One region of the Parabacteroides sp. KHUB-01 genome, then DNA from elsewhere that is predicted to be linked to it. Evidence: riboswitches for the same ligand, from Rfam matches in the RefSeq annotation. Region 1 holds a riboswitch; each other region holds the start of a gene.
The links. A riboswitch is a leader RNA that binds a small molecule or an ion and turns the genes downstream of it on or off. The one in region 1 is predicted to bind cobalamin.

Region 2: linked by a shared signal. The riboswitch ahead of ACYIAR_RS07255 (porin family protein) and the one ahead of ACYIAR_RS02735 (TonB-dependent receptor plug domain-containing protein) in region 1 are both predicted to bind cobalamin.
Region 3: linked by a shared signal. The riboswitch ahead of ACYIAR_RS09450 (TonB-dependent receptor) and the one ahead of ACYIAR_RS02735 (TonB-dependent receptor plug domain-containing protein) in region 1 are both predicted to bind cobalamin.

Annotation. Positions count from the first base shown of each region.
Region 1 is NZ_CM153256.1:563,055-567,456, forward strand. Features, by position in the region: gene ACYIAR_RS02720 (OadG family transporter subunit) at 1-333, shown strand, start outside; gene ACYIAR_RS02725 (biotin/lipoyl-containing protein) at 361-792, shown strand; gene ACYIAR_RS02730 (sodium ion-translocating decarboxylase subunit beta) at 800-1,993, shown strand; cobalamin riboswitch at 2,136-2,337, shown strand; partial or broken gene ACYIAR_RS02735 (TonB-dependent receptor plug domain-containing protein) at 2,381-4,381, shown strand.
Region 2 is NZ_CM153256.1:1,612,636-1,617,037, forward strand. Features, by position in the region: gene ACYIAR_RS07245 (DUF4301 family protein) at 1-1,280, shown strand, start outside; gene ACYIAR_RS07250 (O-acetylhomoserine aminocarboxypropyltransferase/cysteine synthase family protein) at 1,431-2,717, shown strand; cobalamin riboswitch at 2,759-2,950, shown strand; gene ACYIAR_RS07255 (porin family protein) at 3,267-3,869, shown strand; gene priA (replication restart helicase PriA) at 3,992-4,402, shown strand, end outside.
Region 3 is NZ_CM153256.1:2,173,447-2,177,848, forward strand. Features, by position in the region: gene ACYIAR_RS09450 (TonB-dependent receptor) at 1-1,612, opposite strand, end outside; cobalamin riboswitch at 1,756-1,959, opposite strand; gene ACYIAR_RS09455 (acyltransferase family protein) at 2,259-3,356, shown strand; gene ACYIAR_RS09460 (radical SAM protein) at 3,455-4,234, opposite strand; gene ACYIAR_RS09465 (helix-hairpin-helix domain-containing protein) at 4,269-4,402, opposite strand, start outside.

The sequences.
Region 1 (4,402 bases):
TGGGGTATTGGTATGACAATCACAGCTATGGCAGTTGTGTTCATTGGTTTGATTGTTCTATACTTGGTATTCAAACAGATTGGAAATGCTGCTATCAAAGCAAGCCAGCGTAATGCACAGAAAGCTGCTGCAGCTGCAGGTACTAAAGTTTCTGCTGATGCAGGCCGCGAATCAGGCGAAATCTTCGCTGCAATTTCAATGGCTTTGTATGAAATGAGCGATGACAATCATGATATTGAAAACACTGTATTGACAATTCACAAAGTACAGCGCAGATATTCTCCATGGAGTTCTAAGATTTATACTTTGCGACAGACTCCTAACAAAAAGTAATTATTCCTTTTAAACTGAAATTAAAGAATGAAAAGTTTTAAATATACCATCAACGGTAACGAATATAAAGTGCATATCAACTCAATTGTTGATGATATTGCTGAAGTTGAAGTAAACGGTACTCCTTACAGCGTTAAAATGGAAAAGCCGGCTAAAAAGCAAATGGTAACATTGAAGCGTCCGGCTCAGGCTCCAACAACTCCGGCTGGCGAACCAGTAGTTGCTCGTCCAGTTAGCTCTGGCGCTGCAGGTGCTGTTAAGTCTCCACTTCCAGGTGTTATCCTTAGCATCGACTGCAAAGTTGGTGATGTAGTTAAGAGAGGTCAGAAGATTTTGGTATTGGAAGCTATGAAAATGGAAAACAATATCAACGCAGACCGCGACGGTAAGATTGTAGAAATTAAAGTAAACAAAGGCGATTCTGTACTTGAAGGTGCTGATCTCGTCGTAATCGGTTAATAAGAGTATGTTTTCATCAATATTATTACAAGCGGCAGGTGCATCTGAAAGCTTTGCTCAGTTCTTGGCTGAAAACATACAGGTGTTCTTGTCTTATACAGGTTTTGCGAACGCAACTCCGGGCCACTTTATAATGTTGCTCGTAGGTTTGCTGTTCATCTTCCTGGCAATTAAATATGAGTTCGAACCGATGTTGTTGATTCCTATCGGATTCGGTATCCTGATTGGTAACATTCCTTTCAAAGATGCAGGTCTTCAGTTAGGTATCTACGAAGAAGGTTCAGTGTTGAATATCCTTTATCAAGGTGTGAAACAAGGATGGTATCCGCCGTTGATCTTCCTTGGTATCGGTGCGATGACCGACTTCTCGGCTTTGATTTCAAACCCGAAACTTATGCTAGTCGGTGCAGCTGCACAGTTCGGTATCTTTGGTGCTTATATCATCGCTTTGCAGATGGGCTTCGACCCAAGCCAGGCTGGTGCTATCGGTATCATTGGTGGTGCTGACGGTCCAACAGCTATCTTCTTGTCATCAAAACTTGCTCCTAACTTGATGGGTGCTATTGCGGTATCAGCTTATTCATATATGGCATTGGTGCCAATCATCCAGCCTCCATTCATGCGTTTGTTGACTACTAAGAAAGAACGTTTGATCCGTATGAAACCGCCGAGAGCCGTTTCACAGACTGAAAAGATCATGTTCCCGATCGTAGGTTTGTTGTTGACTGCTTTCTTGGTTCCTTCTGGTCTTCCATTGTTGGGTATGTTGTTCTTCGGTAACTTGTGTAAAGAAAGTGGTGTTACTCGCCGTTTGGCAGAAACAGCTCGTGGTCCGCTGATCGACGTTATCACTATGCTTCTTGGTGTTACTGTAGGTGCTTCAACTCAGGCAACTCAGTTCTTGACATTGAACTCAATCAAAATCTTCGGTTTGGGTGCATTGTCATTCGTAATCGCAACTTGTGCAGGTGTATTGTTCGTTAAATTCTTCAACTTGTTCTTGAAAGAAGGTAACAAGATCAATCCGCTTATCGGTAACTCTGGTGTATCAGCCGTTCCTGATGCTGCTCGTATCTCACAGAACGTAGGTTTGGAATACGATCCTAGCAACTATTTGTTGATGCACGCTATGGGTCCGAACGTAGCAGGTGTAATCGGTTCTGCAGTAGCAGCCGGTATCTTGTTAGGTTTCTTGGGATAATAGATTGAATATATTACTATAATGAAACGAGGTAGTTCCTAATTGGAATTATCTCGTTTTTGTTTTATGAAATATATATACCATAAATCGAGAACAAAAACGTACACTATAATTTGCCACTCCACTCTCCTTTTCATATCTTTGCAACGATAAAAACAAAGGTGTAATATTCAGCCGTTCGGCTAATATTAGTAAAAGGGAATTCGGTGTGAATCCGAAGCTGTACCCGTAGCTGTAAGTCTATTAATCCACAGGCGTACTCTTTATGCCACTGGCTATTTGCCGGGAAGGTGCCTGCATTATGGAAGACAAGCCAGAAAACCTGCCTTTGTTGGTTGTGCCGGCAATTCTCGGGTAAGAGCTGCTGCTAACTCTTTAATTCTATTTATGCTAAGAAAAAGATGTTTTTGTCTGCAAGGACTCATTAGTCTTTTGCTGCTCGTCTGCACACATACAAATGCACAGATTGATACAACTAAGACGCAGGATTTGTCGGAAGTTGAAATCACGGCAAAGTCACGACCTTCAACAACCCGCTCATCTGCACCTATTCAGCTTTTGGACAAGAAAAGTATTGAAATGCTGGGCATGCAGGATTTGTCCGAAGCTATAAAAAGATTCTCCGGAATTACTGTCCAGGATTATGGAGGTGTTGGCGGACTCAAAACTGTCTCAGTAAGAAGTCTTGGTGCAAAACATACAGCCGTAAGTTATGATGGAATAACTATTACGGATGCACAGAGCGGACAAGTAGATATCAGTCGTTTCTCGTTGGATAATGTAGGAATGATTTCTCTATCCATCGGGCAAACTGACGATATATTCCAGACAGCCAGAATGTATGCATCTGCCGGAGCTTTAAGCATACAAACCTCTGCTCCGGAGTTTACCGACAAATCATTCAATCTGAAAGGGAAAATCAAAGGCGGTTCTTTCGGTCTGATAAATCCTTCTGTAAATTATGAGCAGAAATTAGGTTCTAAATGGTCTGCTTCAGTATATGGAAACTGGACGAAAAGCAACGGTGAATATCCTTTTACTCTGGTGAACGGAAATCAGATTACAGAAGAAACACGACGAAACAGCGACATCACAAGTCTGCGCCTCGAAGCAAATATATACGGAAACCTTGGAAATGCCGGAGACTTGAAGGCAAAAGTATATTACTATGATTCCGAACGTGGTTTGCCGGGAAGTGTTATATTATACAACAACACGGCAAATGAACGTCTTTGGGACAATAACTTCTTCACTCAAGTGAACTATACAAAAGCATTTTCCGATATGTGGAAAATACGTGCTGATTTGAAATACAATTATTCTTTCAGCAAATATCTTGATGTGAATGACAAATATGCAGATGGATTCCAGAAGGACCTGAACACTCAGAACGAATATTATGCTTCGCTCGGTGCTTTGTTCTGTCCTCTTTCTGGATTGTCTTTCTCTCTGAATTCGGATATTGCAAGAGCTATGCTCGACAATAATTACATGAATTCTCCAATGCCGAAAAGGTGGACTTCGCTGACTGCTCTTGCCGCGCAATACAAGAACTCAAGAATTACAGCAACAGCAAGCGTCCTCGGCACATACATTACTGATGAAGTTGAATATGGCGACAAACCTGCCGACAGAAAAAGACTCTCTCCTGCCCTTAGCCTTTCGTGGCGACCATTCGAAGAGCAGAATCTGAGAGTGAGAGCTTCATTCAAAGATGCTTTCCGTGTTCCTACTTTCACAGACCTTTATTATCTGCGAATGGGAAACACAAATCTGGTTCCGGAAAAAGCTACGCAATACAACATCGGATTGACATGGAGTGAGCGCCTTGCATTCTTCAGTCTGATAAATATATCGGCAGATGCTTATTACAACAAAGTGAAGGACAAAATCGTTGCTTTGCCTACATTATATATATGGAAAATGATGAATTTCGGCGAAGTAGATATTAAAGGTGTTGATATAAATTTCAACTCTGAAATTCCGCTGTATGATAAGATTATTCTTTCTCTGTCGTCTGCTTACAGCTATCAATACGCTGTTGACGTAACTGATAAATCAGCCAAAAACTATAAACATCAGATTCCTTATACACCGCGGCACTCTGGTTCAGTTTCGGCTATGATTGAGAATCCCTAGGTAAATATCAGTTACAGTCTGATTGCTACCGGAGACAGATATGCATTGCCTCAGAATATTGAAAGCAATCTGATTAAATCATATATGGAACATACAATCTCCGCAAACCGCAGTTTCACAATAAAGAATAAAGTAAAATTACGCCTGCAAGGAGAAATAGTGAATCTTACAAACAAAACTTATGAGGTGATTCAATATTATCCTATGCCGGGAAGATCGTGGAGATTGAGTCTAGGAATTGAGTATTAATGAAGTTGACAAGGAGAGAAT
Region 2 (4,402 bases), 1.0 Mb from region 1:
CAAGCCGAATGTTCAAGAATCTGTATGAGTTCCTTTCAGCAGATTATTCTACTCCAAGCAATGCTTTCGAACAGAAGTTCTTCAACGAAATCACAAATTTTGCATTCTATAATGCACTGAACAAAGTTTGCCTGAAAAACGAAGGTAAAGACATTCCAGCACTGATTGCTGCGGGTGAATATAAAGCTGTTGTTGCAAATCTCCTTGAAAGCAAAGGTTTGAATTACGGTTCTCTTCCTAAAGGTTTGTTGTTGTTCCACAAATATAATGATGGAGAACGTACTGCTATGGAAGAACATCTTGCCGAAGGTGCAATGTATGCTAAGAACAATGCAGGAGAAGTAAATATCCACTTCACAGTTTCTCCTGAGCATGTAAAGCTTTTCGAACAGCTTGTAATGTCTAAAAAACCTATATTCGAAGATCGTTTTTCTGTAAAATACGATATTTCTTTCAGTGTTCAGAAGCCAAGCACAGACACTGTTGCCGCAGCTATGGACAACACTCCTTTCCGCGACAAGAATGGAAATCTTCTTTTCCGTCCGGGTGGTCACGGTGCTTTGATTGAAAACTTGAATGATGTTGATGCTGATGTTGTTTTCGTTAAGAATATCGATAATGTTGTTCCAGACAGCTTCAAATGCTCAACTGTTATATGGAAAAAAGTACTGGCAGGTGTTTTGGTAACTCTTCAGGAAAAGATATTCGGTTATCTGAATCTTATCGAAACAGGTAAATATTCACACAGCCAGATTGAAGAAATGATTCATTTCTTGCAGAACGAACTTTGTATCCGCAAGCCGGACATCAAAGATTTGGAAGATGCAGAATTGATTCTTTATATAAAGAGCAAACTTCTTCGCCCTATCCGTGTTTGTGGAATGGTTAAGAATGTTGGCGAACCTGGTGGCGGTCCGTTCTTAGCTGTTAATCCTGACGGTACTGTTTCTTTACAGGTTCTGGAAAGTTCTCAGATTGACATGAACGATCCTCAGAAGAAAGCTTTGTTTGAAAAAGGCACTCACTTCAATCCTGTTGATTTGGTTTGTGCTGTCAAGAATCATAAAGGTGAGAAATATAATTTGCCGGACTATGTAGATAAAAATACAGGATTTATCTCTCATAAGAGCAAAGACGGACGTGAGCTGAAGGCTCTGGAATTGCCTGGATTGTGGAATGGCGCAATGAGCAACTGGAATACTGTGTTTGTTGAAGTTCCTATCAGTACATTCAATCCGGTTAAGACTGTAAATGATTTGTTACGTCCTGAGCATCAGTAATTGAAGAATACAAAGAAATATGTTGACAAGGAGACAAGAAGTGTATTCTGTCTCCTTGTTAATTTATCAGCTTGTCACCAAAACCGCCCACAATTTGCACAAATCAACTTTTTTCTATAATATTGTATACAAATTGTACACAATATTAATATGAAGCTAGACAATCTACACTTTGAGACTTTACAATTACACGTTGGTCAAGAACAGCCGGATCCTGCGACAGATGCACGAGCTGTTCCTATTTATCAGACAACTTCCTATGTTTTCAGAAATTCGGCACATGCTGAAGCCAGGTTCAATCTGACTGATGCAGGTAACATATACGGACGCCTTACTAATTCAACTCAAGATGTACTGGAAAAAAGAATTGCTGCGCTTGAAGGTGGTATTGCAGCTCTTGCTGTTGCTTCCGGAGCTGCTGCTATAACTTATGCTTTCCAGAATATTACCCGCTCGGGCGACCATATTGTTGCAGCAAAAACTATTTACGGTGGTACTTATAATCTTCTGGAACATACTTTGCCTCAATATGGAGTATCAACAACTTTTGTTGATCCTTCAAATTTGGAAAATTTCGAGAATGCTATACAGGAAAATACAAAGTTTATATTCATTGAAACATTAGGCAACCCTCATTCCAATATTATTGATATAAGTATAGTTGCCGATATTGCTCACAGACATAATATTCCTCTGATTGTTGACAACACTTTCGCTACACCTTTCCTTTTGCGTCCTATCGAGCATGGAGCTGATATTGTTGTTCATTCTGCTACGAAATTTATAGGCGGACATGGAACTACTCTCGGTGGTATCATAGTTGATTCCGGAAAATTCAACTGGAAAGCTTCTGGTAAATTTCCACAGCTGACGGAACCTGATCCTTGCTATCATGGTGCGGTGTTCAGCGAAGTTGCGGGGAATGCTGCATATATAACACGTATAAGAGCTATTCTCCTTCGCGATACCGGTGCTGCTATCAGTCCGATAAGTGCTTTCCTTCTGTTGCAAGGTATCGAAACTCTTTCTCTACGTGTTGAACGTCATGTATATAATGCTTTACGGGTAGTAGATTTTCTGAAATCTCATCCGAAAGTGGAAAAGGTAAATCATCCTTCTCTGCCGGAGCATCCTGACCATGAGCTTTACAAGAGATATTTCCCTAACGGTGGCGGTTCTATTTTTACCATCAATTTGAAAGGTGGAACCAAAGAGGCACATGCATTCATAGACAATCTGCAAATATTCTCACTTCTTGCCAATGTTGCTGATGTGAAGTCTCTTGTAATTCATCCATCAACAACTACTCACTCTCAATTGTCGGACAAGGAAAAACTGGAACAGGAAATTTTTCCTGGAACTGTACGTCTGTCAATTGGAACTGAGCATATTGACGATATTATTAAAGATTTGTCACAATCGTTGGAGAAAATTTAAATCGGCATAGAGTTTCATAATATCAAAAAAGCATTATATTTGCAACTGAACATTGTTCTTAATCCGGTTGTCGCCGGATAAGATTAAAAGGGAATCAGGTGAGAATCCTGAACAGTCCCGCTGCTGTAAACTTCATAAAAACGGAAAAGCATTCCTTTAGCCACTGGTAAATATCCGGGAAGGCGCTTTATCTGGAAGTAAGTCAGAAGACCTGCAATGCTCAGTTTCAGAAGGTTTCGAGGAAAGACCTGAAGATATAAACTTCTTCCATTAAACTTCTTGCAGAAAGGTTTTTATCTGAAATTTCTTACTCATCCGTCTGAAACAAACAAGTTTGATTTTTTAATTATTTTGCCATAATAATTAGGAATAAAAGCACGGTTTCCGGCGGGATGAGCTCCGCCAGTAATCGTGCTTTTCTTTTTTTAGCAATTTATTTATATGGAATTTCAATTTTAATATATTTATTTGTATTTGATTTATATGCCAGTAATGAAATATAGGTATTATTTCATATCGGCATAATTTTCACTTTAATAATATAAGAATATGAAAAAGAAGTTTAGTTTATTTTTAATTGCTCTGTTGGCAATATTGACTTTACCAGCTCAAGCTCAATTCAGAATTGGTGTCAAAGGTGGTGCAAACATTTCGTCAATACATTTTTCAGATCCAGTAGAGAATTTTAATGCATCAAATATGACCGGATTTCATATCGGTCCTATGGTTGAATTGATGGCTCCGGTAATTGGTCTGGGATTTGATGCTGCAGTTTTATATTCTCAGAAAGGTATGGAAGCTTATGGCGAAACATTCCGTACAGACTATCTTGATGTTCCTGTTAATTTAAAATGGAAATTCGGATTGCCAATATTGAAAGTATATCTTACTGCGGGTCCATACATCGGATTCAAACTTGGGAACAGTGATTCTTTTGATACTTTTATTGATAACTTGGGAAGTGTTGGCGATCAGTTCAAGACAAAATCTTTTAGTGCCGGTCTTAATTTTGGTGCCGGTGTTGAAGTTATCAAACATCTTCAGGTTGGTTTGAACTACGGATTAGGATTAACAGACAATTACAGTATCGACAAACTGAATATGAACGGTAAGAATCGTGGATGGTCAATCTCCGCTGCAATTCTGTTCTAAAAATTCATAAATTAATCTTGGAAGAAGTTGGGAAATCCACCTATATATGGTAAAAGGATTTCTTAACTTCTTCATTTTTTATATCCTTGTAATTTTATTCTCTTTAATATTTAGTTCATGATATGAAATATGCAGATGTAATATTGCCTTTGCCCTTGGAAAACAGTTATACATACCATATTCCAGAAGATATGGAAAAATCTGTTGTACCCGGGTGCCGTGTAATTGTTCACTTCGGTAAGAAGAAATATTATACTGCTATTGTCATGGCTGTTCACGACAGAAAACCTGAATCCAACTATGAAACGAAAGATATTTATGCAATTCTGGATCTCACTCCAGTGCTGCGCCGCCCACAACTGAGGTTCTGGCAATGGATTAGCGAATATTATATCTGTAAGCTTGGTGATGTTTACAAAGCTGCAGTTCCTTCGGGCCTCAAACTGGAAAGTGAAACTGCCGTTTCTCTCAATGAAGATTTTCAAGCGACCGAACAACTGAGACCGGCTGAAATTGCTGTTCTTGATGCTCTT
Region 3 (4,402 bases), 1.6 Mb from region 1:
CATCAAGCAATGAATAACGGCTTCCCAATCCGTATCCTAAATGATTCTTTGTTGATTTGGAAGGAACTTCGTCCGAACCTGTTATCCATGACAAATCCTGCTGCTGGATATCGAGGTGATTTATATAATCCTTTATAAAATAAGTGTTTTCCATCTTTCCCGAGAAAAACGACTGATTGTATGACAATCCCAGTATATGTTTTGCCAATATATCGTTAGAAGGCTCAAACTCAGTGTCGATTTCATCATAACGGTCGTTTCCTGTTCTGTTGAGCAAATAATTCAGATTAAGAGAATGATGTCTGTTGAAAGAATAGTTCAAATTGGCACGCGCAATCGTCAACGGGCGGTTGTAATGACGCAGCGAACGGTCTTTTCCTGTAATCTCATTTCTCGAACTTTCAATATAATTTCCATTCCAGTCGTATTTGCGGAAAGCAGAATCGACTGTCAGAGAATAATCCCACGTATGTGAAACAGAAGCATTAAACTGAAGTCCATCAACAAGGAAATCCTTTTTCTGATAACGTGCCGAAATATTCCAGGCATGCGAAAACAGCTCTGCCTCGCCATAAACCTTTTTCTGCGTTGAACCGGTCTGAAGTTCCTTATCTACTTTCGAGAATGAACCAGAAACAAAGAACAAATCCGCCCAGCTGCGGTTTGTAACTCCAATTTCAATCTGGCCGAGAAGAGAAAAATAGTCGTCGTGAAAGCGGCGGCGGTCAACTGCAACATACTTACGGCTTTCCTCATCCCAAACCTCAACACCTTTCATCATATAGTTGTTCTTCGAATAATTCACACCGATGGTCGGGCGAATAAGAAGTCCGGTTTTCTTTTCAACAAACTGAGCATTCAAATCTGCCTTGTGAGTATGGAATGAACCTATTCCATAGGATAAATCCAAATAGTTTTTCTTTTCTTCTTTAGTTATAATATTGATTGCTCCGCCCAAAGCATCGGCTCCAAGACTGGCAGGAACTACTCCTTTGTATATTTCAACGCGGTCGATAAGGTTAACAGGCAAATTGGCTAGAGAAACTCCGCTACCTTTCGTATCAAGAGGCATGCCGTCGAGGAAATAGCGGACAGAGTTTCCGGACATTCCATTTATCGAAAGTTCGAAATCGGAACCCAAACCGCCTTCTTCACGGATACGGACACCGGTTGTCTTGTTTACAATCGAACTTATATTATTTACCGAAGTAGTGAGTGATTTCACGTCAAGAGCATTAACAGAAAAAGCACCTTCCTTTAGTTTCTGGCTCTTGGTTTTTCCATAAACCTCAACATTATCCAAATCAACTGTTCCGCTTTTCAGAACAATATCCACTCTCCTGTTCTCTTTAATGCTGATTTTCTGACTTGAAGTTTCATAACCAACCGACGAAACAAGGATTGTGTATGTTCCCGGCTTAACTTTTATCTCAAAATACCCGTTGTCATCCGAATATGTTCCTATGGAAGTATTCTCAATGGCAACGGCAGCTACAGCCACAGGATTCTTTCCTTCGTCTTTCACAAAACCGGAAAGACTGACTTTCTCCTGGGCATTCAGACTGGAGAAAAACGTGAAAAAAATGAATAATAAAATGTTTATATGTCTCATCACCAATTTATTTTCCGTAAAAAAAGCACAGAAAACCCGGATATAAACAAAATAAACGAACAAGAGTGTAAGTTTTTCAACAGCATAAATTTGAAATAACCTATTCAGATGTTTGTCTGCTTTGTATCCCGAAAGCTTTCCGACAAATAATCAAGGACTTGGCAGGTCTTCTGACTTGCTCCTTCTTCGTGACGCCTTCCCGTCGCTATCCAGACAGTGGCAAAAGATATGCCCGAAGAATCCAAAAGAGCTTACAGCAGCGGGTCTGTTCAGGATTCTCACCTGATTCCCTTTTCATTGTATGACTGAGATTTCAGACATACAACACCAAATCGGCTGCAAAGGTAGGTATTTATTATATAATATCTCATGTTTTTAACATCTAAATCAAACTATCAAATTCATATTATCATTTATTCAAGAAAATCAAGGGCTTACATTTTCATCATATTTCTATGCGTTGGAAAACTTTTTTCATATATTATGAAAAACTTTTTTCACCGCAATGAAAATTTTTTTCCATATATTATGAAAATCTTTTTCCACATATTATGGAATTTCTTTTCCACCACAATGAAATTCCGTATTTTTCCCAAACTCGGAAAAAATACTCTATCTTTGACAAGCAAACTTAATTCAAAATATCATGACACAAACTAACAGATTACTATCGCTGGACGTTATGCGAGGCATAACGATTGCCGGCATGATTCTGGTAAACGACCCAGGTTCGTGGGAATACGTTTATGCACCGCTGAGACATGCCAAATGGGATGGCTTCACTCCCACCGACCTTGTTTTCCCATTCTTTATGTTTATAATGGGAATTTCAATGTTCTTCTCGCTGAAGAAATATAATTTCCAACTTTCATCGGAAAGTGTGACTAAGATTGTTCGTCGCACAATTGTAATTTTCCTTGTAGGTTTTGGCTTGAATCTTTTCAACCATTTGTGGAACAATGGTTTCAGTCATTTCGAAAACCTGAGAATATTGGGTGTGATGCAGCGTTTGGCACTGGCTTACGGCTTTGGTTCGCTAATCGGACTTGCAATCAATCATAAATATATCCTTCATGTGGCAGCTTCGATTCTGTTGTTCTATGCAATACTTCTGGGAGCAACAGACAGCACAACTTTGAGCCCTGAAAGCTTGATAGCAGTTGTTGACAGAGCTGTTCTCGGAGCATCTCATATGTATCGCGACACTATGGCTGACGGAACAGTCATTGCCTTCGACCCAGAAGGTTTGTTGAGCTGTTTGGGAAGTATCGGTCATGTCCTGCTTGGATTCTATGTAGGAAAACTTATTATGGATGGGAAGAAGAACAACGAGCTGATTGTACGCAACATTTTTATTTTCGGAACAATTCTTGCTTTTGCCGGAATGTTGCTGAGCTATGGTTGCCCTATAAACAAGAAAATATGGAGCAGCACATTTGTGCTTACAACTTGCGGACTTGGTTCTCTCCTGCTCGGATTGCTGATTTGGATTATTGATATCAACAAGCGTAAGAATTGGACATTGTTCTTCGAGTCGTTCGGTATCAATCCTCTGTATCTTTATGTTCAGGCTGCAGTTCTTGCCACTTTGTTGCATGGTTTCCAGGCATACTTTTACAGTGATGTATTAGTGCCGCTTTGCGGAAATTATTTCGGCTCTCTGGTTTGGGCAGTATTGTTTGTTTTGCTGAACTGGATTCCGGGATATTGGTTGTATAAGAAGAGAATTTATATCAAGATATAATTTAGGGAACGAGTCGACAAAAGAACAAGTTGACAAGGAAATAAAAGAAATTATTTATTCTCTGTATATCTTGTTCCCTTGTCAACTCGTCAACTATATCAATACGATACCGAAACCTCAAACCCTTCTCTCCTAGCCTTTTCGGCAATAGCATCAAGCTCTTCCTTAGTAGCTTTTGACAGAGTTTTCAACGGAGTTTCACGGTCGATTGTGTAAATCATAACTTTTGACGGACGGATTTTCTTCAGAGCTTCAATCCAGCCTGATATTTCTTCGTCGGTAAGGTTATCAACAGACTCTCCGTCTCTTTCTCCATGCAGGAACATTGTCTGTATAATAAGTTTGCCATTGAAGCGGCAAAGGTTTTCCAACAACTTTTCGAAACAGAAGCCCGGCTGATTTGGATCGTTTATTTGTCTGATGCGTTTATCCAGGACAGAGTCCAGTTTCATTATGTTATCCTCAATCTTGCACAAAGCCTGGAAAACTTCTTCCTTATGAAGCATTGTTGAGTTTGAAAGAACAGCAATCTTAGCTGACGGACAATGCTCGTTGCGTATGGCAATGGTGTCATCTATTATTCCGGCAAAATCAGGATGCATTGTTGGTTCACCGTTTCCGGCAAAAGTAATTACATCCGGCACAAGACCTTCGGAACGCATAGCGTCGAGTTTCTCGGCAAGAGCTTTTTTTACTTCCTCGCGACGCGGCATAGAAAGACGCGGTTTGTGGTCCTTGTTGAAACCACATTCACAATAAATACAGTCAAATGTACAGAGCTTTCCATCTGTAGGAAACAAATTCATTCCCAAGGAAATGCCCAAACGGCGGCTGTGGATTGGACCGTAAACAATTTTATCAAATATAATAGTAGACATAAGCTTGTATTTTTATTCAAATGTACGCCTTTTCTCAAAATTTCCAACTCAAAACTGCATATAAATCTGTTTTGTTATTTCCCTTTATTTCCTCTGTATCTGTTCCGATAACATCGCGGTCTGAATAATATGTATGCGCCAGCTTTACGGAAAGTTTCAGAGATTTGA